One region of the Limnohabitans sp. Hippo4 genome, then DNA from elsewhere that is predicted to be linked to it. Evidence: riboswitches for the same ligand, from Rfam matches in the RefSeq annotation. Region 1 holds a riboswitch; each other region holds the start of a gene.
What was found. A riboswitch is a leader RNA that binds a small molecule or an ion and turns the genes downstream of it on or off. The one in region 1 is predicted to bind glycine.
Positions count from the first base shown of each region.

Region 2: another riboswitch for glycine. It lies ahead of gcvT (glycine cleavage system aminomethyltransferase GcvT); the one in region 1 lies ahead of B9Z46_RS08790 (D-amino acid dehydrogenase).
Region 3: another riboswitch for glycine. It lies ahead of B9Z46_RS04505 (D-amino acid dehydrogenase); the one in region 1 lies ahead of B9Z46_RS08790 (D-amino acid dehydrogenase).

Region 1 covers NZ_NESE01000002.1:710,963-717,833, forward strand. Annotated here, with positions in the region: gene B9Z46_RS08775 (alpha/beta fold hydrolase) at 1-352, opposite strand, end outside; gene B9Z46_RS08780 (hypothetical protein) at 406-819, opposite strand; gene B9Z46_RS08785 (alcohol dehydrogenase) at 855-1,904, opposite strand; gene B9Z46_RS08790 (D-amino acid dehydrogenase) at 2,001-3,266, opposite strand; glycine riboswitch at 3,331-3,438, opposite strand; glycine riboswitch at 3,449-3,542, opposite strand; gene B9Z46_RS08800 (benzoate-CoA ligase family protein) at 3,561-5,126, opposite strand; gene B9Z46_RS08805 (helix-turn-helix transcriptional regulator) at 5,267-6,190, shown strand; gene boxC (2,3-epoxybenzoyl-CoA dihydrolase) at 6,335-6,871, shown strand, end outside.
Region 2 covers NZ_NESE01000002.1:337,925-344,795, reverse strand. Annotated here, with positions in the region: gene B9Z46_RS07140 (peroxidase-related enzyme) at 1-180, shown strand, start outside; gene B9Z46_RS07135 (thioesterase family protein) at 204-626, opposite strand; gene B9Z46_RS07130 (electron transfer flavoprotein-ubiquinone oxidoreductase) at 763-2,460, shown strand; glycine riboswitch at 2,495-2,597, shown strand; glycine riboswitch at 2,615-2,745, shown strand; gene gcvT (glycine cleavage system aminomethyltransferase GcvT) at 2,760-3,917, shown strand; gene gcvH (glycine cleavage system protein GcvH) at 3,996-4,367, shown strand; gene gcvP (aminomethyl-transferring glycine dehydrogenase) at 4,427-6,871, shown strand, end outside.
Region 3 covers NZ_NESE01000001.1:951,301-958,171, forward strand. Annotated here, with positions in the region: gene B9Z46_RS04480 (cation-translocating P-type ATPase) at 1-421, opposite strand, end outside; gene B9Z46_RS04485 (cation transporter) at 461-658, shown strand; gene B9Z46_RS04490 (LysR family transcriptional regulator) at 655-1,539, opposite strand; gene B9Z46_RS04495 (tripartite tricarboxylate transporter substrate binding protein) at 1,650-2,648, shown strand; gene B9Z46_RS04500 (M20 aminoacylase family protein) at 2,651-3,826, shown strand; glycine riboswitch at 3,837-3,924, shown strand; gene B9Z46_RS04505 (D-amino acid dehydrogenase) at 4,083-5,360, shown strand; gene B9Z46_RS04510 (hypothetical protein) at 5,294-5,698, opposite strand; gene B9Z46_RS04515 (SMP-30/gluconolactonase/LRE family protein) at 5,704-6,624, opposite strand; gene B9Z46_RS04520 (tripartite tricarboxylate transporter substrate binding protein) at 6,646-6,871, opposite strand, start outside.

The DNA of each region.
Region 1 (6,871 bases):
AGACTTGTTTGACACAAGCTGGTAATCTGTCGAGTACATGATCTTCAAGTGTCAAGTGTTGATGGGCTTTGCGCGGACGTCCCCATTCGATCATGTAAACGTCATAGCCTTGCATTAGCAAGAATTCGACCATGCTTTGACCGGGCACTAAATCCAAAATGTAAGGCTGATTGACCAAGGAGGTGACGATCAGCACAGGCACTCGGTAAACGTTGTCGGTCAACGGTTTGAAATGGTGAAGCTTGAGTGTGCCCTGAGCGTGGATGGTGTTCTTGGGCGTAGCTCCCAAAGGACCTGTCAGGTCGGCAAAATCAGTACCCGGCAAACCTATCCGCTCTAGAGTACGTTGCACAGGATTAGGCAAGCTAGGTAGAACGGCTGGGCGGGTCGAATTAGTTTTCACTCTCAACCCCTTGTTTGGATCAAATCACTGGCTGGCTTGCGATTGCGCGTGGGACGAGATGTATTTACTATTTGATCTGCATTGGCATTGCCCCCAGACACCGCTAGCGCTTGGACAAGCCGAGAAAGTTCTGCAGCCACTTGTGCCAGCCCATCTTCAAGTCGACCCATGCGCTCGTCTAGCGCTTCAAAATCATTTCGCGATGGCAGATTTGCTGTGGCCAACGAGGCCTGCGCAAGTTCAGAAAATTGCCGATGAAGAAGTTGCATTTCGTTCAACTGCCGATTCATGGCTTCGCCAGTGTGCTCATTTTTAAGCATTTGTGAAACGGCTTCACTCCACTGTGCTTCACTTTTGGCAATCCAATCACGCCACATGCGTGCGGGACTCAGGGTGTTCCAATCAGGTTGTTCCATGTCTACTCTCCGAAGTTTGTCTTAAGCTAGTCGAATTATTTAAGGATGGTGCGACCGCGAATGCGACCAGCGCGCAAGTCCTCTAAAGCCTGTGTGGCGGTGTCCAACGATTGTGTTCCTAGGGGTAGGTCGGGTAGTACACCCGTTTTTGCGATGACCATCAGTTCCTGCATTTCCTGCAGACTGCCCACATACGAACCCGTGACGCTCACAGCTTTCATTGACACCATCGCAGGCACGATAGGTGATGATCCTCCAAACAAACCGACGCAAACCAATTTACCTGCTTTGCGCAAAGCTTGAAAGCCGAAATTGAAAGTGGCTGCTGCACCCACAAAGTCAATCGCTGCGGCTACGCCGCCAGTTGCCTTCATCAGAGATTTGAGTGCACCTTCTGCATTGGGGTCAATGATCTCGCCTGCTCCTGCCTCACGGGCAATATCCCACTTGCTCTTGTCCAGTTCAAGCACAATGGGCGGCGTTTCAAACATTTGCCGTGCCAGTCGAATGCCTGACAATCCCACACCGCCTGCACCTATGATGAGCAATGGATCTTTCGGGCCGAGAGGCGCAACTTTTTTGAGAGCACTGTAGGCGGTTAAGCCGGAACAAGCATAGGTGCAAGCTTGTTCTTCTGGCAGATTGCCGTAATCAAGCAAGTATCGCTCGTGCGGAACGACAGTGTGTGAAGCAAACCCACCATCGCGGTGAATGCCCAAAGCTTGTGGACTGTTGCACAGATGCTCATTACCTGTTTCGCAAAGAGCACAAGTGCCGCAGCCAATCCATGGAAAAACCACGCGTTTGTCGCCAACTTTAACGCCCTTGACCTCAGGTCCCACAGCCACGACCGTACCAGCTATTTCGTGACCAAGAGTCCGAGGTGGTTTGACGGTACGCGTCATGTCGAGCTTGATGTCATTGCCGAGGTCAAAGTAACCATCGTGCAAGTGCACATCGCTGTGGCAAACGCCACAACTTCCGACCTTGATGACCACCTCGCTGCCAAGCGGGTTGGGTATATCTCGAATAACTTGCGCAAGTGGTCGGCCAAAGGCTTCGACTTGGTAACTGATCATGGACATGGTTGTTTCCTTAATGTGGCGCCGCTTGGCCATTCGGCCTTTTTTACTGCTTTGCGGATAAATTATTTAAAAATGGATGAATTTGAAATTTGAAAATCATTCCTGATGAGCGAGGGCCAGTTCTGAAATCCCGCTTTGCTCTTGTGACCAAGCCATGACATGACCTGCAAGTTGATGTGCTGTGATTGCGCTCAGTGTCCAACCAAGGTGGCCATGTCCTGTGTTGTAAAACACATTGGCTTTTTTGCCTACGCCCACGCGAGGCAGCATGTTAGGCATCATGGGACGCAACCCTGCCCAGGGAATGACCTTGCGAGTATCGATTCCAGGGAAGCACTGGTTGACCCATTGAATTAAGGGTTGAATGCGGTCTGCACGGATGTCCAAATTGATGCCGTTGAACTCTGCGGTACCTGCCACGCGGAAACGGTCAACGCCTAAACGGCTGGTGACCAATTTGGTCTCGTCATCGAGAAGACTGACCTGAGGTGCTGCAGCCTGACTGGCGCCATCTGGCAAATTCACCGTGATCGAGTAACCCTTGACTGGGTAAATGTTCAGTCGATCACCCAATTGCGCAGCCAGTCTGCGGCCATGCACACCTGCACAGATGACGATGCCATCAAAAGTCAGTGAGTCGGTCTCTCCAGCGTGTTTAACTTGTACAAATGCACTTTGACCATTTGCAGCCACACTCAGTACCTCATGTTCGTTGAGGATTTTCACGCCTAGACGCTCGCATGCTTTGGCCAGACCATAGGTGAATTTGTGAATGTCTCCTGTCGAATCACTTTCGGTGAAGTAACCACCGTAGTAATTGCCTTGCAGCGTGGGCTCGATGACCTTGATCTCCTCAGGGGTCACTGCGCGACGGGGCAGGCCCCCCTGCGCAAGCAACTTAGAAACTTGTCCGGCGTGGTCAAAGCCTTTCTTATCTCGGTAAAAATGCAGAATGCCTTCGCGTTTGTGATCGAACTCAATGCCTTCGGCCTTGGCCCATGCGAAGTGGTGCTCACGAGATTCAATGGCGAGCTTGGCTGTGGCAATGGTGTTGTCCTTGTACTTTGTCATGGCGGTCATGAATTCGGCCATCCAACTTAGCTTGTGCCATGTGGGCGTAGGATTCATGAGCAGAGGCGCGTCGCTTTTGAGCATCCACTTGAGGCCCTTGATGATGGTGGAGGGGTGCGTCCAAACTTCAGCGTTTGAAGCTGAGAGTTGCCCCCCATTGGCATAGGATGTTTCCATGCCTGGATATCGATTTTTTTCGATGAGGGTGACATCAAAACCTTGCTGAATCAAGGTATACGCAGATGTGACGCCCGTGATACCACCGCCAATAACAACCATGTGCTTTTTCATGGAGACTCTCCCTTGTTTAACCGTCTCAAACAGGTTGACACACGGCACACCGAATGTGTGCTGCATGACCCCCTCTGTTTGAAACCTGAGAGATTCACCGAACGTTAAAGTTCAGTTTGCTCCTGCGGTGGACCGAGATGACGAATCTCAATCACTCTTCAGAGTATTTGACACAAATGTGTCTATCCAAATCGGTCCTTTTGCCTGAGAGTTTCCGGGGTGGTTGCTCCTTCGGCGCTCTGCAAGAATGCGCAGAGTCTCTCCCGATTTGGGAAATGTGATCTGACTTGATCTTCAGGTGCCTTGTTGCTCCTGATCTCGCAGTCGAAATCGCTGAATCTTTCCTGTCGCAGTCTTGGGTAACTCTGCTACAAATTCGATAAAGCGTGGGTATTTGTAGGGCGCAAGGCGCTCTTTCACAAATGCTTTCACCTCTACTTCATTTAGGTTTTGTCCTTCTTTCAGCACAATAAAAGCTTTTGTTTTTGTGAGTCCGTCTGTATCTTCTTTTCCGATAACTGCGACCTCCAAAATTGCAGGATGCTGTACCAATGTGGCTTCCACTTCGAAAGGCGAGACATAGATGCCGCTGACCTTCAGCATGTCATCGTTGCGTCCAGCGTAAGTGTAGTAGCCATCCACATCACGGCTGTATTTGTCGCCACTTTTGGTCCATACGCCTTGGAAAGTGTCGCGAGACTTTTCGCGGTTGTTCCAGTACATCAATGCACTGCTAGGACCTTTGATGTAAAGATCTCCAATCTCGTTGTGACCGGTCACGACGCTGCCATCTTCATTGCGAAGTTGTACTTCATAACCAGGTACTGCTTTGCCTGTAGTGCCGTAACGGACATCGCCAGGTCGATTGGACAGAAACACATGCAGCATTTCGGTTGAACCGATGCCATCAATGATCTCGCAGCCGAAATGACTTGTCCAACGCTCACCGATTTCACGTGGTAGTGCTTCACCAGCCGAGGAACACAGACGCAAATTCACCGCGTCTTTTGAAGGCAACTCTGGGCTTGCCAGCATTCCGCCATATCCTGTTGGCGCGCCGTAAAACACGGTTGGTTGGTGACTCACCAAGCGCTTGAATGTGGCCTGTGGGGTAGGACGTTCGGCCATCAGCACCACACTGGCGCCAACACTCAATGGGAAAGTAAGACCGTTGCCCAATCCATAGGCAAAAAACAATTTGGCAGCAGAGAACACCGTATCAGTCTCTTGTAAATTCAGTACCCCTTTGCCATACAACTCTGCGGTCCAGTAAAGGTTGCCTTGGCTGTGCACCGTTCCTTTGGGTTTGCCGGTTGAGCCAGATGAATAGAGCCAAAACGCAGGCTCATCGGCCAAAGTCGATGCAGGCAATACGGGCTTATTCTGGGCTACAAAGTCAGCCATGTCGACTTGGTAGTTTGTCAAACTGGAGGTGGGGCGAGAGACCACCACCTGCCGCACTTCGTTTTGTTGCAAATGCATTGCATCTTGCAAGGTTGGTAACAAAGCGCCTGACACCAATGCTGCTTGTGCGCGGCTGTTGCTCAGCATAAAGGCGTAGTCTTCAGCAGTTAGTAAGGTGTTGACTGCGACGGGTACCACCCCTGCATAAAGTGAGCCCAGAAAAGCCACAACCCAGTCGATGCTGTCTTGCATCAGCAAAAGCAAACGCTCTTCACGTTTAAGGCCCATAGCCTGAAGGCCGCCTGCAAAGCATCGAATTTGGTCTGCCATTTGGCCGTAGCTGATTGATCCAAAGTCGTCAATCAGTGCTGTCTTGTCTGCTCGCGCTGAATTGATAGCGACGATGTGTTGTGCAAAATTAAATTCTGTGTTGGGAGCGCTTGCGTTTGGGGTCATTTTTGTCTCTCTATCTCTTATTTTCGGTATTTCAAAAATTTTGATATGAACTATTGTGCATTTCATGTAGTATGCATTAAAGTGCATGTTTTGTGTAGATATTTTATAAGGGTTTACCCTAAAATTTGGAAAATATAGACATGTTGTTAAGAGATCAAGATCACATTTACACACCCCATTCTGAACTGCATCGCAACTCATTTTTGCTGGCATTAGGTGAGCGAGCTAGAACATTGCGCTTGCGCAAAGGCATGACCCGAAGAGCAGTAGCCTTAGTTGCAGAGGTTTCTGAAAGACACCTTGCCAATTTGGAGTCTGGTTCGGGTAATGTTTCAGTGCTGTTGCTTCATCAGCTTTCGCAAGCCTTAAAATGTTCATTGGCAGAGCTGTTGGGTGACATCAGCACCAGTTCGCCCGAATGGCTGTTGATTCGTGAGCTACTGAGCAAACGCACAGAGCCTGATTTGCGTCGTGCGCGCTTGCAGCTGAGCGATATGTTTGGTGAGAGTGGCGACGCCACCGCTCGCCGTACACGCATTGCCTTGATTGGTTTGCGAGGTGCCGGCAAAACCACGCTGGGCCAACGTTTGGCCGATGATTTGGGTTTCACTTTCATTGAACTGAGTCGCGAAATTGAAAAGTTTGCGGGTTGCCAAATCAGTGAAATCCATGATCTTTATGGTGCCAATGCTTACCGACGATACGAGCGGCGTGTGCTTGCCGAGGTTATTCAAAATCAGCCGCAGACAGTCATCGCTACACCTGGGGGATTGGTATCCGACTCTTCCAATTTCAACTTACTTTTGTCGCAATGCACGACAATTTGGATTCAGGCGGATCCAATTGACCATATGAGCCGGGTAGCCGCGCAAGGCGACACGCGCCCAATTGCCGCAAGTCAAGAAGCAATGGCGGATCTCAAGCGTATCTTGGAGGGGCGCGCAGCCTTTTACTCCAAAGCTGATCTGTCTGTGCATACCAGTGCAAAAAGCGAAGAGCAAGCTTATTCAATTTTGCACGCTTCAGTTTGCCAATATTTGGGATTGTCAGCCGATGAATCCTGATTTCCCTTGCGATATAGGGTAATTACTAATTAAATGCATTAAAATGCATATTGACAAAAAAATATGATGCAATAAAATTCATGTCATGATGCAATTTAATGCATACAAATTGTGAGTTAACAAACCCATCTAAAGGAGACCCCAATGACTACAGCGCCCATCGTCAATTACCAAACCAGCCCAGAAAACTACAAGCACATCAGCTTGGCCTTTGACGGTGCTGTGGCCACCTTGTCGATCAACATCGACGAAAACGCAGGCATTCGACCTGGCTACAAATTGAAGCTCAACTCATATGACTTGGGCGTGGACATTGAATTGCACGATGCGCTGCAGCGCATTCGCTTTGAGCACCCAGAAGTTCGCTCTGTGGTGGTGACCAGCTTGAAGGACCGCGTGTTCTGCTCTGGCGCCAACATCTTCATGTTGGGCGTGTCCACCCATGGTTGGAAAGTGAATTTCTGTAAGTTCACCAACGAAACTCGCAACGGCATTGAAGACTCTAGCAAATACTCTGGCTTGAAGTTTGTGGCCGCATTGAACGGTGCCTGTGCCGGCGGTGGTTACGAATTGGCATTGGCCTGCGATGACATTGTGTTGGTCGATGACCGCTCCTCTGCAGTGTCTTTGCCCGAAGTGCCATTGCTGGGTGTGTTGCCCGGTACAGGTGGCCTCACCCGC
Region 2 (6,871 bases), 370 kb from region 1:
GACCAAATTGAAGATGCCGACTTTGCGCCTTTGCATGCGCAAGGTTTTGACGACGAAGACATCTGGGACATTGCGGCCATTACAGCCTTCTTTGGTTTGTCCAACCGCATGGCCAGCTTCAGTAACATGATGCCCAATCCTGAGTTTTACTTGATGGGTCGCGTGCCCAAACAAAAATAACAGGCTCTCGGCGGCTTGCTTTTTCAGGGCGTCACGCGAGCCCTGATTTCGTCCGGCAAGTTCACGGCTTTTTGCAAAGGGAAATCCACCCAAATGGTGGTGGCCCCGCCTGCCGCGTAAATCACTCCAGGCTTGTCCACCAGCTCCAAGGTGCACCAGCTCTCAAAAGTGGTGCGCGCAGGGTCGCTCACATACATTTTGGCCAGCACATTCCCTGGGTATTCCAGCTGTTTGTAGAAATTGCAGAAGGCATTCACGATGACGGGACCCTGCCCTTGCGGATTAGGTTCGCAGCCAATCGACTGGAAATAATCAATGCGCACGGTTTCCAGATATCTAAAGTAAACCGTGTTGTTGACATGCCCCATGGCATCCATGTCACCCCATCGAATGGGGATGATCATTTCGTGAACTTTTTTCTTGATCTCTGGTATTTCAAATTTCATCGTTCATCTCGACTAATTGCATTGGCCTAAGTCATCATTTAGGTGACTTGATGAAGGCAGATTCTGCCTCTTCCACGTTTAAAATGGACAAATTGCCATATTTGGCCCCTAAATTTCAACTTGATGTGAGTCCACCATGACACCCGAAGAGATTTTGAATACACACGGTCCCCGCGAATCCATGGAATACGACGTGGTGATTGTGGGCGGTGGCCCAGCAGGTTTGTCGACGGCCATTCGCTTGAAGCAATTGGCCCAAGAAAAAGGCACGGAAGTTTCTGTGGTGGTGTTGGAAAAAGGTTCCGAGCCCGGCGCGCACATTTTGTCGGGCGCCATCATGGACCCCATTGCCCTGACTGAACTCTTTCCCAACTGGAAAGAAATGGGCGCCCCTTTAAATCAACCGGTCACGGAAGACATCTTCTTGATGACCACTGAAAACGGCGCCACACGCGTCCCCAATTTCGCCCTGCCACCCTGCTTTCACAACGATGGCAACTACATCATCAGCTTGGGCAACCTCACCCGCTGGTTAGGCGAACAAGCCGAAGCCTTGGGCGTAGAAATTTTCCCAGGCTTTACGGCGGCAGAAGTTTTGTACAACGCCGACGGCTCCGTCAAGGGTGTGGCCACTGGCAACATGGGCATCGGCAAAGATGGCGAGCCAACGGACAGCTTCCAATTGGGCATGGAACTGCATGCCAAGTACACCGTGTTTGCTGAAGGCGCGCGGGGCCATTTGGGCAAGCAGGTCATTGCCAAGTTCAAATTGGACGACGGCAAAGATCCGCAAAGCTACGGCATCGGCATCAAAGAGTTATGGGAAATCGACCCTGCACGTCACAAAGCTGGCTTGGCCTTGCACAGCGCTGGCTGGCCCTTAGACGAAAACACCTACGGCGGCTCTTTCCTGTACCATATGGAAGACAACAAAGTGGTGGTGGGTTTTGTGGTGGGCTTGGATTACACCAACCCTTGGCTCAGCCCCTTTGAAGAATTCCAACGCTTCAAAACACACCCCAACATTCGCTGGTACTTTGAAGGCGACGAGGCCAAAGGCATTGCGCCAGCTAAACGCATTTCTTATGGTGCGCGTGCCATTACAGCAGGTGGCCTTTTGTCCTTGCCTAAAACTGTGTTCCCAGGTGGCGCCTTGGTAGGTTGCGATGCGGGGTATCTCAATGCCAGCCGCATCAAAGGAAGCCACGCAGCCATCAAGACTGGCATGTTGGCAGCCGAAGCGGCCTATGACGCATTGCAAGCTGGACGCGCGCATGACGAACTCAGCGCGTACCCAGAAGCTTTCGAGAACAGCTGGTTGCACACCGAGTTGAATAAGGCCCGCAACTTCAAGCAGTGGTTCAAAAAAGGCCGCACAGTGGGCACGCTCATGACCGGTGTGGAGCAATTTGTGTTGCGCGGCCATGTGCCATGGACAATTCGCCGTGCAGCGGCCGATCACACTTACCTCAAGCCTGCGGCTGATTGCCAACCCATTCAGTATCCCAAGCCCGATGGCAAGCTCACATTTGATCGATTGTCCAGTGTGTTCATCAGCAACACCAACCACGAAGAGAATCAACCGGCGCACCTTACCTTGAAGGACGCCAGCGTGCCGGTGGGCATCAACTTGGCCAAATTTGCAGGCCCCGAGGCGCGCTATTGCCCTGCTGGCGTTTACGAATACGTCAAGAACGAAGACCAATCCGATCGTCTGCAAATCAATGCGCAAAATTGCGTGCATTGCAAAACCTGCGACATCAAAGATCCAACACAAAACATCGTCTGGGTCACACCAGAAGGCGGTGGTGGACCTAACTACTCTGGCATGTAAAAAGTGCTGGCAGGTTCAAAAGACCTGTTTATAATTTGAGCCGTCAGGAGAGTGCAGGCTTGTAAAAGACTGCCACCGAAGGCGCAGGAAATCTTTAGATTTCTGAACGCTCAGGTACCCAGGACTGACAAACGTTGTTAACTTTGTTTATCAACGCATCCTCACTGGAGAGAGAGGGCGGACCATCCGGTCGAACCCTCCACCGAAGGCGCAACCCGCAGTGAGTCTTTCCCCCGAAAGACACAACCGGCGAATCGCTCAGGTAAAGCGGACAGCGAGGGCAATCCATGATTTCGGTCATGGTTTTACTTTGCCCTTGGAGAATTCAATTGTCCGCTGACACCGCTTTGCTCAACACCCCCCTCAATGCTTTGCACATAGAGCTTGGCGCACGCATGGTGCCCTTTGCCGGTTACAGCATGCCCGTTCAATACCCCATGGGTTTGATGGCCGAGCACCATCACACACGCGCCGAAGCAGGTTTGTTTGATGTGTCGCACATGGGCCAATTGCGTTTGGTGGGTCCCGATGCCGCGGCAGCCTTTGAATCTTTGATGCCAGTCGATGTGATCGATTTGCCTGTGGGCAAACAGCGCTATGGTTTGCTGCTCACCGACGAAGGCACCATCATTGACGACCTGATGTTTGTCAACCGCGGCACTGATATTTTTGTGATTGTGAACGGTGCTTGCAAAGTCAATGACATCGCACACATTCAAGCGCGCATTGGCTCGCGATGCCAAGTCATTCCCATGCCCGAGCGCGCCCTCTTGGCTTTGCAAGGTCCTAAAGCGGTTGATGCTTTGTCACGCATGGTGCCAGGCGTTGAAAAGTTGGTGTTCATGACTGGCGCAGCGTTTGAATGGCAAGGTGCGGATCTGTTCATCACACGTTCTGGCTATACCGGTGAAGATGGGTTTGAGATTTCTGTGGGCAATACCGAAGTGGATGCATTTGCCCGCGCCTTGTTAGCGCAAGCAGAAGTGAAGCCCATTGGTTTGGGTGCTCGCAATTCCCTGCGCCTCGAAGCGGGATTGTGTTTGTACGGCAACGACATCGACACCACCACTACCCCTATCGAAGCAGGCCTCAATTGGGCCATTCAAAAAGTACGTCGCACAGGTGGCGCACGCGCTGGTGGTTTCCCTGGTGCCACCATCGTGTTGGGCCAATTGGATGGCACGCATCCTCTAACTCGCAAACGTGTCGGTTTGATTGCGAAAGAACGTGTGCCCGTTCGCGAACATGTAGAACTGCAAAGCTTGCAGGGCGTCAAGATCGGTGAAGTGTCCAGTGGTTTGCTCGGCCCCACCACCAATGTGCCTGTCGCCATGGGCTATGTGGACGTTGCAAATGCTGCAATGAGCACGGTTGTGAATGCCATGGTGCGCGGCAAAGCAGTGCCCATGACGGTCAGTGCCATGCCTTTTGTTCCTAATCGTTATTACCGCGGCTAAAGATCGCCCAACAATTGTGATCTGACCCCGATAATTAATGTTGATCTGACCCCAATTAAATTATTCAAGGAGAGAAAAATGAGTTTGAAGTACACCGAAGAGCACGAGTGGATCAAGGTTGAAGGCGATGTGGCCACTGTGGGCATTACGCACCATGCGCAAGACGCTTTGGGTGATGTGGTGTTTGTGGAGTTGCCTGAAGTGGGCAGCAGCTTTGAACAAAAAGCTGTGGCTGGCGTGGTCGAGTCTGTGAAGGCTGCAGCCGATGTTTACATGCCCATTAGCGGTGAAATTACCGAAGTGAACGAAGCCCTGCGTGACGACCCCTCTTTGGCCAACACCGACCCCCTGGGTGCCGGTTGGTTCTTCAAAGTGAAGTTGTCGGATGCATCGCAAGTGAATGCTTTGTTGGACGAAACAGCGTACACAGCGTTTGCTGCATCCAACTGAAATCAGAATTGAAATTTTGTTGCTTGTTTTGATCGAACTTTGCGTTTGAAAGCCCCACCATGTTGATGTCATCTGCCACCCCTTTAAGCCAACTCGAAAACAACAGTGAATTCATTGCACGCCACATTGGCATCAGTGAAGCAGATGAGCATCACATGTTGTCCGTCATTGGTGTGGCATCTAGGCGTGCTTTGATTGAAAGCATCGTGCCAGCTTCGATTGCGCGCAGCCAAGCCATGAAGTTGCCTGCGCCAGTGACTGAAGCCAGCGCATTGGCAGAGCTCAAAGCCATGGCGCAACAAAACAAGATTCTCAAAAGTTTCATTGGCCAGGGCTATTACGGCAATCACACACCCGGCGTGATCCTTCGCAACATTTTGGAAAACCCAGCCTGGTACACGGCCTACACACCCTACCAAGCCGAGATCAGCCAAGGCCGCATGGAAGCTTTGGTGAATTTCCAAACCATGGTCTGCGATTTAACGGCCATGCCCATTGCCAACGCATCGATGCTGGACGAAGCCACAGCGGCAGCTGAAGCCATGACCTTGGCCAAACGCTCGGTCAAATCCAAAAGCAACAACATCATTGTGGCGGGCGATTGCCATCCGCAAACGATTGAGGTGATTCAAACACGTGCTGCGCCATTGGGCTTGAATGTGTTGGTGGGCTTTGCACCTGAGTTGATGAAGCAACACGACTACTTTGCAGTGGTCGCGCAGTACCCTTCCACCGCGGGCATGATTCACGATTTGAAAGATGTCATTGCACAGGCCCACGCCGCGCAAGCCGCCTTCATCGTGGCCGCCGATTTGCTGGCCCTCACCTTGGTCACACCGCCCGGCGAATTGGATGCCGACATTGTGGTGGGCACCACCCAACGCTTTGGCATGCCCATGGGCGCCGGTGGCCCGCACGCAGCTTACCTGGCCTGCCGTGACGACTTCAAACGCTCCATGCCTGGCCGCTTGGTGGGCGTGAGTGTGGACGTGCACGGCAACCCCGCTTACCGTTTGGCTTTGCAAACCCGCGAGCAACACATTCGCCGCGAAAAAGCCACCTCCAACATTTGTACTGCGCAGGTCTTGCCTGCGGTCGTGGCCAGCATGTATGCTGTTTATCACGGGCCCGTCGGTTTGAAGCGCATCGCACAACGCGTGGCCAGTTACACAGCCATCTTGGCAGAAGGCTTAGAGCAACTGGGTTGCAAATTGGCGCATAAATCTGCCTTCGACACTTTGCAAGTGATCACCGGCGCACGCACAGATGCCGTGTTGCAAAAAGCCTTGCTCAAAGGCATGAACCTGCGCAAGCTCTCAGCCGACAGCATTGCCGTGTCTTTGGACGAAACCACCTCGCGTGACGACATCGAAGCGCTTTGGTCTAGCTTTGCAGAAGGTGGCCAAGCCCTGCCCGATTGGGCGCCATTTGAAAAAGGCCTCGACAGCCTCATACCTACAAGCTTGCGCCGCACCAGCACGTACCTCACGCACCCTGTGTTCAATCGTTATCACTCCGAAACAGGCATGCTGCGCTACATCCGCCAGTTGAGCGACAAAGATTTGGCCCTCGATCGCAGCATGATTCCGCTGGGCTCTTGCACCATGAAGCTCAATGCCACCAGCGAGATGATTCCCATCACGTGGCCTGAGTTTGCCAACGTGCACCCCTTCGCACCAGCCGATCAACTCAAGGGCTATGCCCTGCTAGATGAACAGCTACGCGAGTGGTTGTGCCAAGCCACCGGCTACGCAGGCATCAGCTTACAACCCAACGCAGGCTCACAAGGTGAATACGCTGGCTTGTTGGTCATCAAAGCTTTCCACGAAGCCAAGGGCCAAGGCCATCGCAACATCTGCCTCATCCCCTCCAGCGCCCACGGCACCAATCCCGCAAGCGCTCAAATGGCGGGTATGCAAGTGGTCGTGACGGCTTGCGATGCGCAAGGCAATGTCGACATGGCGGACCTCCAAGCCAAGTGTGAACAGCACAGCGCCAATTTGGCGGCGGTCATGATCACCTACCCCAGCACGCATGGTGTTTTTGAAACGCAAGTCAAAGCGCTGTGCGAACTGGTACACCAACACGGCGGCCGCGTTTATGTGGACGGCGCCAACATGAATGCATTGGTGGGTGTTGCAGCCCCAGGCGAATTTGGTGGCGATGTGAGCCACCTCAACTTGCACAAAACATTCTGTATTCCGCATGGCGGTGGCGGCCCAGGTGTAGGCCCTGTTTGTGTGGTCGAAGATTTGGTCCCTTACCTGCCAGGTCATGCCACCGGCGGCTTGAAAGTCAACGGCGTAGGCGCTGTGTCTGCGGCGCCTTTAGGCAATGCTGCCGTGCTGCCCATCAGCTGGATGTATTGCCGCATGATGGGCGCAGAAGGTTTGAAGCACGCCACAGAAGCCGCCATCTTGGCCGCCAATTACATCAGCCAACGCCTGGCCGATCATTACCCAACCCTGTATGCCAGCGTCGGCGCCAACGGCAAAGCGGGTCAC
Region 3 (6,871 bases), on a different contig from region 1:
ACCGTGCACCCAGAATAAATTGCACAGGTGTGGCCAATAAAAACTGCCACAGCGCAGGCAACATCCAATGCTTGCCAAGTGCATCGCCCAACATCGGCAGAACCAAAGGTGCACTGAGCAACAATCCAACAGCGACCGGACCGAAACCAGACCATGCGCCAGCGGGTGCTTGTTCCAAATGTTCTGGGGCCAAGGGCTCGTAACCTGCATCGCGCACTGCACGTCGCAAGCGGGCTTGCTGTTCTTGCGCATTGAGGGCGCCAGACTCTGGCGACTTCCAAGTGACCCTCGCAGATTCAGTGGCCAAATTCACACTGACGTCTTTGACATCGGTCAACTTTCCGATAGCGCGTTCCACCCGCGCAACACATGATGCGCAGGTCATGCCACCAATACCAATATCGCAGGACAATTCAGACATAGGCTAAGCTTACATCTAATTTATTGAGAGGAGTTGATCATGAACAACACATTTCAAGTTCAAGGCATGACTTGTGGCCATTGCGAAATGGCCGTTAAAAAAGCCATCACCCGTTTAGATCCTGAAGCCAAAGTGGCCATCGACCGACCTGCAGGCAAAGTGGATGTAGAGAGTTCCAAAGCGCGCGAAGAAATTGCGCACGTCATTGCAGAAGAAGGCTACACGGTAGCCGCTTAAAGCGCCGACAAACGCTGTACTGCTGCCTCGCGCAGCACTCTGGCCAAGGGCACTTCCGACCTTGACTTAAGAGAGACCCAGCCAAAGCGGGCATTGGCATTGAGCGCCGGCGTCATCGGCAAGGCCACCAAATCAGGCGCCAGCGCACGAACAGCCAAGACCACGGCCTGCGTGTTTCTGGCCACATCCAACAAACTCGATATTTCTTCGCAGCGCAATTGAATCAGTTGCTCTGGATGTGCTTGTGCACCATATCTTTCAGTCAGCACTCGCGCCACCTCATCACTCAAGGGGGTTGATGCAATGGGGTAATCAAGCAATTGCTCAAACGTGACTTGCTTCAGTTTGGCAAGCGGATGTTTTTTGTTGCACATGAAAGTGCCTGGCAACTCACACAAGGGTTCTACTTTCAAATCAGTCGATGGACTCAGGGAGCGAATGTCCAGGATCAACGCGTCCAATAAGCGCTCTCTGAGTTGTTGAACCAACAAAGTGGTGGCACCCCTGGCAATTTCCAAACGTGCGCCGGGGCATTCATTGGCGACATAGGTTAGGAGGGGTGTCATCCACAAAGCACCGGGGCCGGAGCCCAAACCCAACTTCAATTGACCATGAAGCCCTGTCAACAGGTGCTGGCTGCTCTGCTTCAGGTTGTTGGCGGCATCGAGTAATTCGCGCGCTTGCCCCAAGATGTGATGTCCGAAGGGCGTCAGTTCATTCTTGCGCCCCACTCTGTCAAACAAGGCTTGACCCAGTTCATCCTCCAGAGATTTGATGCTTCGGCTGAGGGCGGGCTGCGTTAGGAACAGTCTTTCAGCCGATTTGCTGAACGAGCCATTGGCGGCCAATTCAATGAAGTGCTTCAGTTGAACCAAGGTCATTGCATTTCTCCATGCATTTAAATCATGCTAAATCATATTAATATGCATTTGACTTAGATTCAAGCCATTTTTAGGATGGGCACACGATTCATAAAAAAGAGGAGACGAAAATGAACTCAGTTGTTGAAAAATATATCAAGAGCGCATCCGCGGTTGTGGGCATGTTGCTCATGGCAGGTACAGTCTTTGCGCAAACCTACCCCTCAAAACCCGTTACGTTGCTGGTGCCTTATCCAGCCGGTGGTTTGTCTGATGTGATTGCCCGTACAGTGAACAACACCTTGTCAAAAAATCTGGGACAGCCCGTGATTGTTGACAACTTGGGCGGTGCGAGCGGTGCGATTGCTGCACAAAAAGTTTTGAGCGCGCCTTCTGACGGTCAAATCATTTTTCAGGGTTCGCCCAACGAATTGATTTTGGCGCCCTTGGCCATCTCTGCCGTTAAGTTCAAAAGCGAAGACTTCCGTTTGGTTCAAATGATCTCTACGGCACAAATTGCATTCTTGGCTCGTAAAGATTTGCCGGTGAGCAATGTGGACGAGTTCTTGGACTATGCCCGTAAAGAAGCACAAGCTGGACGCCCCATCACTTATGCCAGCGTTGGCCCTGGCTCCTTCTATCACCTGTTGGGTGAACACTTGTCCAAAATTTCCAACATCCCCATGACACATGTGCCCTACAAAGGTGGCGCACCCGCCAATCAAGATTTGTTGGGCGGTCAAGTCGATATTTTCTTGGCCCCTTTTGGCAAGAACTATGACGAATTGCAAAAACAAGGCAAGCTCAAGATTTTGGCCATGCTCAACAGTGAGCGTCTGGAGTCTGTCAAGTCTTATCCCGCCATCAGCGAGAGCAAATCTTTGAAGAACTTCACGTTCAACATTTGGACAGGTTACTTTGTGAAAAAAGACACACCTGAAGCCACGGTTCAAGTGCTGCACAAAGCCATTACCGATGCCTTGACAGAACCTTCTGTTTTGGCCGGCATGGAAGCCAACAGCTTGTTGATGGCTAAACCTTTGTCAATGCAAGCTGTGAGCAAAGCTTATACAGATGGCACTGCACAGTTCCGCGCCATTGCCAAGTCCATCAACTTGCAACCGCAATAAGCATGACCTACTTGCGCGAAGCGCTCACCGCCAGAGTGGGTGAATTCATCCAACTCCGGCGTGACATTCACCGCCACCCCGAGTTGGCGTTTGAAGAACATCGCACCGCTGAGTTGGTGGCGTCCAAGCTTGAATCTTGGGGCTACCAAGTTCACCGCGGTTTGGGGGGCACCGGCGTGGTAGGCACACTCAAACGCGGCACCAGCACACGCAGCTTGGGCCTGCGTGCCGACATGGATGCCCTGCCCATTCAAGAGGCCAGTGGCGCCGAATGGTCGAGCACCAAGCCCGGACTGATGCATGCCTGCGGCCATGATGGCCACACCGCCATGCTGCTAGCCGCCGCCCACGAGTTGGCATTAAACAGCGCGTTTGATGGCGTGTTGCACCTCATCTTTCAACCGGCCGAAGAAGGCGGTGGCGGCGCGCTGCGCATGATGCAAGACGGTCTGTTTGACTTGTTCCCTTGCGATGCCATCTTTGCCATGCACAACATGCCTGGCGTGCCTGTGGGCAAATTTGTGTTTCGCAGTGGCAGTGCCATGGCGTCTAGTGACTACGTCACCATTCGCGTGAATGGTACAGGCGGACATGGCGGTATGCCGCATCGCGCAGCAGACTCTTTGGTGGCTGCAGCGTCTATCGTCATGGCTTTGCAAACTGTGGTGTCTCGCAATGTCGATCCACTGCACACCGCTGTGGTGACGGTGGGCTCCATTCAAGCGGGCAAGGCCAACAATGTGATCCCTGCATTGGCCACACTTGAATTGAGTGTGCGCGCTTTGGACCCTGGTGTTCGCAAATTGCTCGAGCAACGCATCAAAGCCATTGCCACATCGCAAGCCGAGAGCTTTGGCTGCAAGGCCGAAGTCGACTGGAAAGAAGGCTATTGCGTGTTGGTGAATTCAGAAAACGAAACCAATTTTGCAAGGCAAGTGGCTTTGGATTTGGTCGGCGCTGAGCGCGTTGTTTTAAATGGTCCGCCTTTAACTGGCAGCGAAGATTTTGCCTTCATGCTGGAAAAAATTCCTGGCAGTTATTTGCTCATTGGCAACGGTGATGGCGACTCCGCGGGCGCGTGCATGGTGCACAACCCGGGTTACGACTTCAACGATGACAACATTGCAACAGGTTCTGACTATTGGATTCACTTGACGAGGGAATTCCTCAAGGTGTAAATTGATCTCATCAGTGGCATCGGGAGAGATTGCTTAAAAGCAACGCCGAAGGAGCAACCGCCCCGGAAACTCTCAGGCAAAAGGACCGATGTCATATTTCATTCTGAAGAGTGGTTTGCGTTTTCGTCCGCAAACCCACCGCAGGAGCAAGCAACACCCCAGCGTGTTGTGAATCTCTCAGGTCCAAAACAGAAGGGGCGCCACTGGCACAGTTGTGTCATGGCTCAACCCTTCGACGTTTTGAAAGATCTGAATCATGAAAACTATTGCCATTGTGGGCGGCGGCATCACCGGCGTCACCACTGCTTATGCACTGGCCAAGCGCGGCTTCTCTGTCACCTTGTTTGAGCGTCACCGCTATGCCGCCATGGAGACGTCGTTTGCCAATGGCGGACAGTTGTCTGCCTCGAATGCAGAAGTTTGGACACACCCCTCCACAATCATCAAGGGCTTGAAATGGATGCTCAAAAGTGATGCGCCGCTGCTGGTCAATCCCAAACCCAGCTGGCACAAAATTTCTTGGTTTGCAGAGTTCATGGCTTCCATGGCGGCTTACGAAAAGAACACCATTGAAACAGCCAAACTGGCTGTGGCAGCACGACAACATTTGTTTGCTTGGGCTGAAGCTGAAAACATTGATTTCGATTTGAAAAAGCAAGGCATCTTGCACATTTACCGCGACAAAAAGGGCTTTGACCACGCAGGCAAAGTTTCTGAAATGTTGGCCAAGGGTGGCTTGCCACGCCATGCGGTGACCCCCGAAGAAATGAAAGCCATCGAACCCACTTTGGCTGGCAAATACTACGGCGGCTATTTCACAGAAAGTGACGCCACGGGAGACATCCACAAGTTCACCAACGGTTTAGCCATGGCTGCAAAGCATTTAGGCGTTCGCACTTTGTATGACCAAGACGTCACCAACATTCAAAGCGACAACAGCCAAGTCAAGATCACGGTGGCCCACTCTGATGCGCCTACCAGCATTCATACGTTTGACAGCGTGGTGGTGTGCGCAGGCGTTGCCAGCAAACAATTTGCTTCACAACTGGGTGACCGCGTCAACATCTACCCTGTCAAAGGCTATTCCATCACGGTCAATTTGAACGACGCTGAAAGCCAAGCAGGCGCACCGCAGGTCAGCTTGCTGGACGACGAGACCAAGTTGGTCACCAGCCGTTTAGGCGACGACCGATTCCGTGTGGCAGGCACTGCAGAATTTAACGGCTACAACCGTGACATCCGCGCTGACCGCATCAAGCCATTGGTCGATTGGGTCAATCAATGCTTCCCCAAAATCAACACCCGCTCCGTGGTTCCATGGGCTGGCTTGCGTCCCATGATGCCCAACATGATGCCCCGCGTGGGTCGTGGCAAAGCTGCCAATGTGTTTTACAACACAGGTCACGGTCACTTAGGTTGGACATTGTCTGCCGTGACGGCAGACATGGTGGCGGAAGTAGTGGCGGCTCAGGCTTCTGCTGAGCGTGCCACGATCATTTCAGGATCGACCAACCTGGCACGTGTGTCCACGTAATAACCGCCGTATTCGGTGTACTTCAAGACAGCACATTGGCATGTGATGCACTTGAAGACGTCGCAGCGGTTGTAGGGAAAGTAGTCCACTGCAATGGGCGCGTTCGGTGAGTCATAGCGCGTACCGTTGGGGTGGAATTCTTCGAAGGTCAATTCCACTTGGCCTTCGGCTAGTTCTTGCCTGAGGGTGCCTGCAGCTTGCATTTGGGCAGCAGGCCAGCGCGCGTCGGGCACGCTTTCCCAGCCTTTGCAGATTTTCAGGGCGCAATTGCAGTGATGCGGGGGGTGAACGGCCAGCGCTTTGAGCTGTTCTGGGGTAAGGAGTTGTTCATTTGACATGCCCCCTATTTTGCGCGATGCAGCAGACAACCGGCCACGGACATGTCGGCCATCAATATGTTGCCATTGCTTGAGTCTGTGCAATACAAGGTTTTCCGGTCTTTGCCACCAAATGCCATGTTGGTGAGAGACGCGCCTTTGGGTCCTGTCAGAATTTCTTCGGGTTCCGCCCAATGTGACAGCACCCACACATAAGCCAGTCCAGGATTGGCCACCAGCAGTCGGCCACTTTCATCCATGGCCAAACCGTCAGGACCACTCGGTCCATAGGATGTGAAAAACTGCCCCACTTTCGACACGCTGCCATCGCTCAACAAAGGCATGCGCCAAACAGCATTGCCGCGCGTTGTAGCGACAAACAAAAACCGCTCATCGGGTGACAGCACGATGCCATTGGGGCTGGGCACGTTGTTCAGCAACAGGTCTAACTTGCCATCGGGCGACAGTCTGTACACCCGCCCAGAGGGGTCGTGCATGCCGGTTTGCCCTTGGTCTGTGAAGTACACATTGCCCCGGGCGTCCAGCACCAAATCATTGACACCTTTGAAGCTTTCGCTGTTGCGACGCTCAAGAAATGCTTTGACTCGCCCCGTTTGAATGTTCAGGCGCATCAAACCGTTTTTGTAATCGGTGACCAGCAACTCGGTCTCGCTTAGAAACTTCATGCCATTGGGCTCACCATCCCATTGCGCCACCAAGTCCCACTCTCCTTTTGGATCAATTCGAAACACACGGCCAAAAGGTATGTCGGTGACGTAGAGGTTGCCATGCGTGTCAAATACCGGGCCCTCCAAAAATGAATCCGCCAATCGCCCGCCCTGATTCACATCGGCCCATTCACTGCGCACGCCAGTCTGCCTGAATTTCTCAGGCATGGCGCTAAATATTTCAAGAGGTCGAATGAGTGGATTTTGAAGCATGATCATGTGGCAACCTTGAGTGCATTGTCACTCTTTTTTAATGCCCGCAGCCTTCACCGTGGCAGCCCATCGCTGGGTCTCGCCTGCCAAGTACTTGCGAAACTCTTCAGGTGTAGAAGCCACAATGCGCGAACCCAGACTGTCGAACTTGCCTTTGACTTCGGGCATAGCCAACACCTCTTTAACCGCAACCTGCAGACGATTCACAATTTCAGGTGAGGTGCCTTTGGGCAAGAAAATACCGTTCCACTCA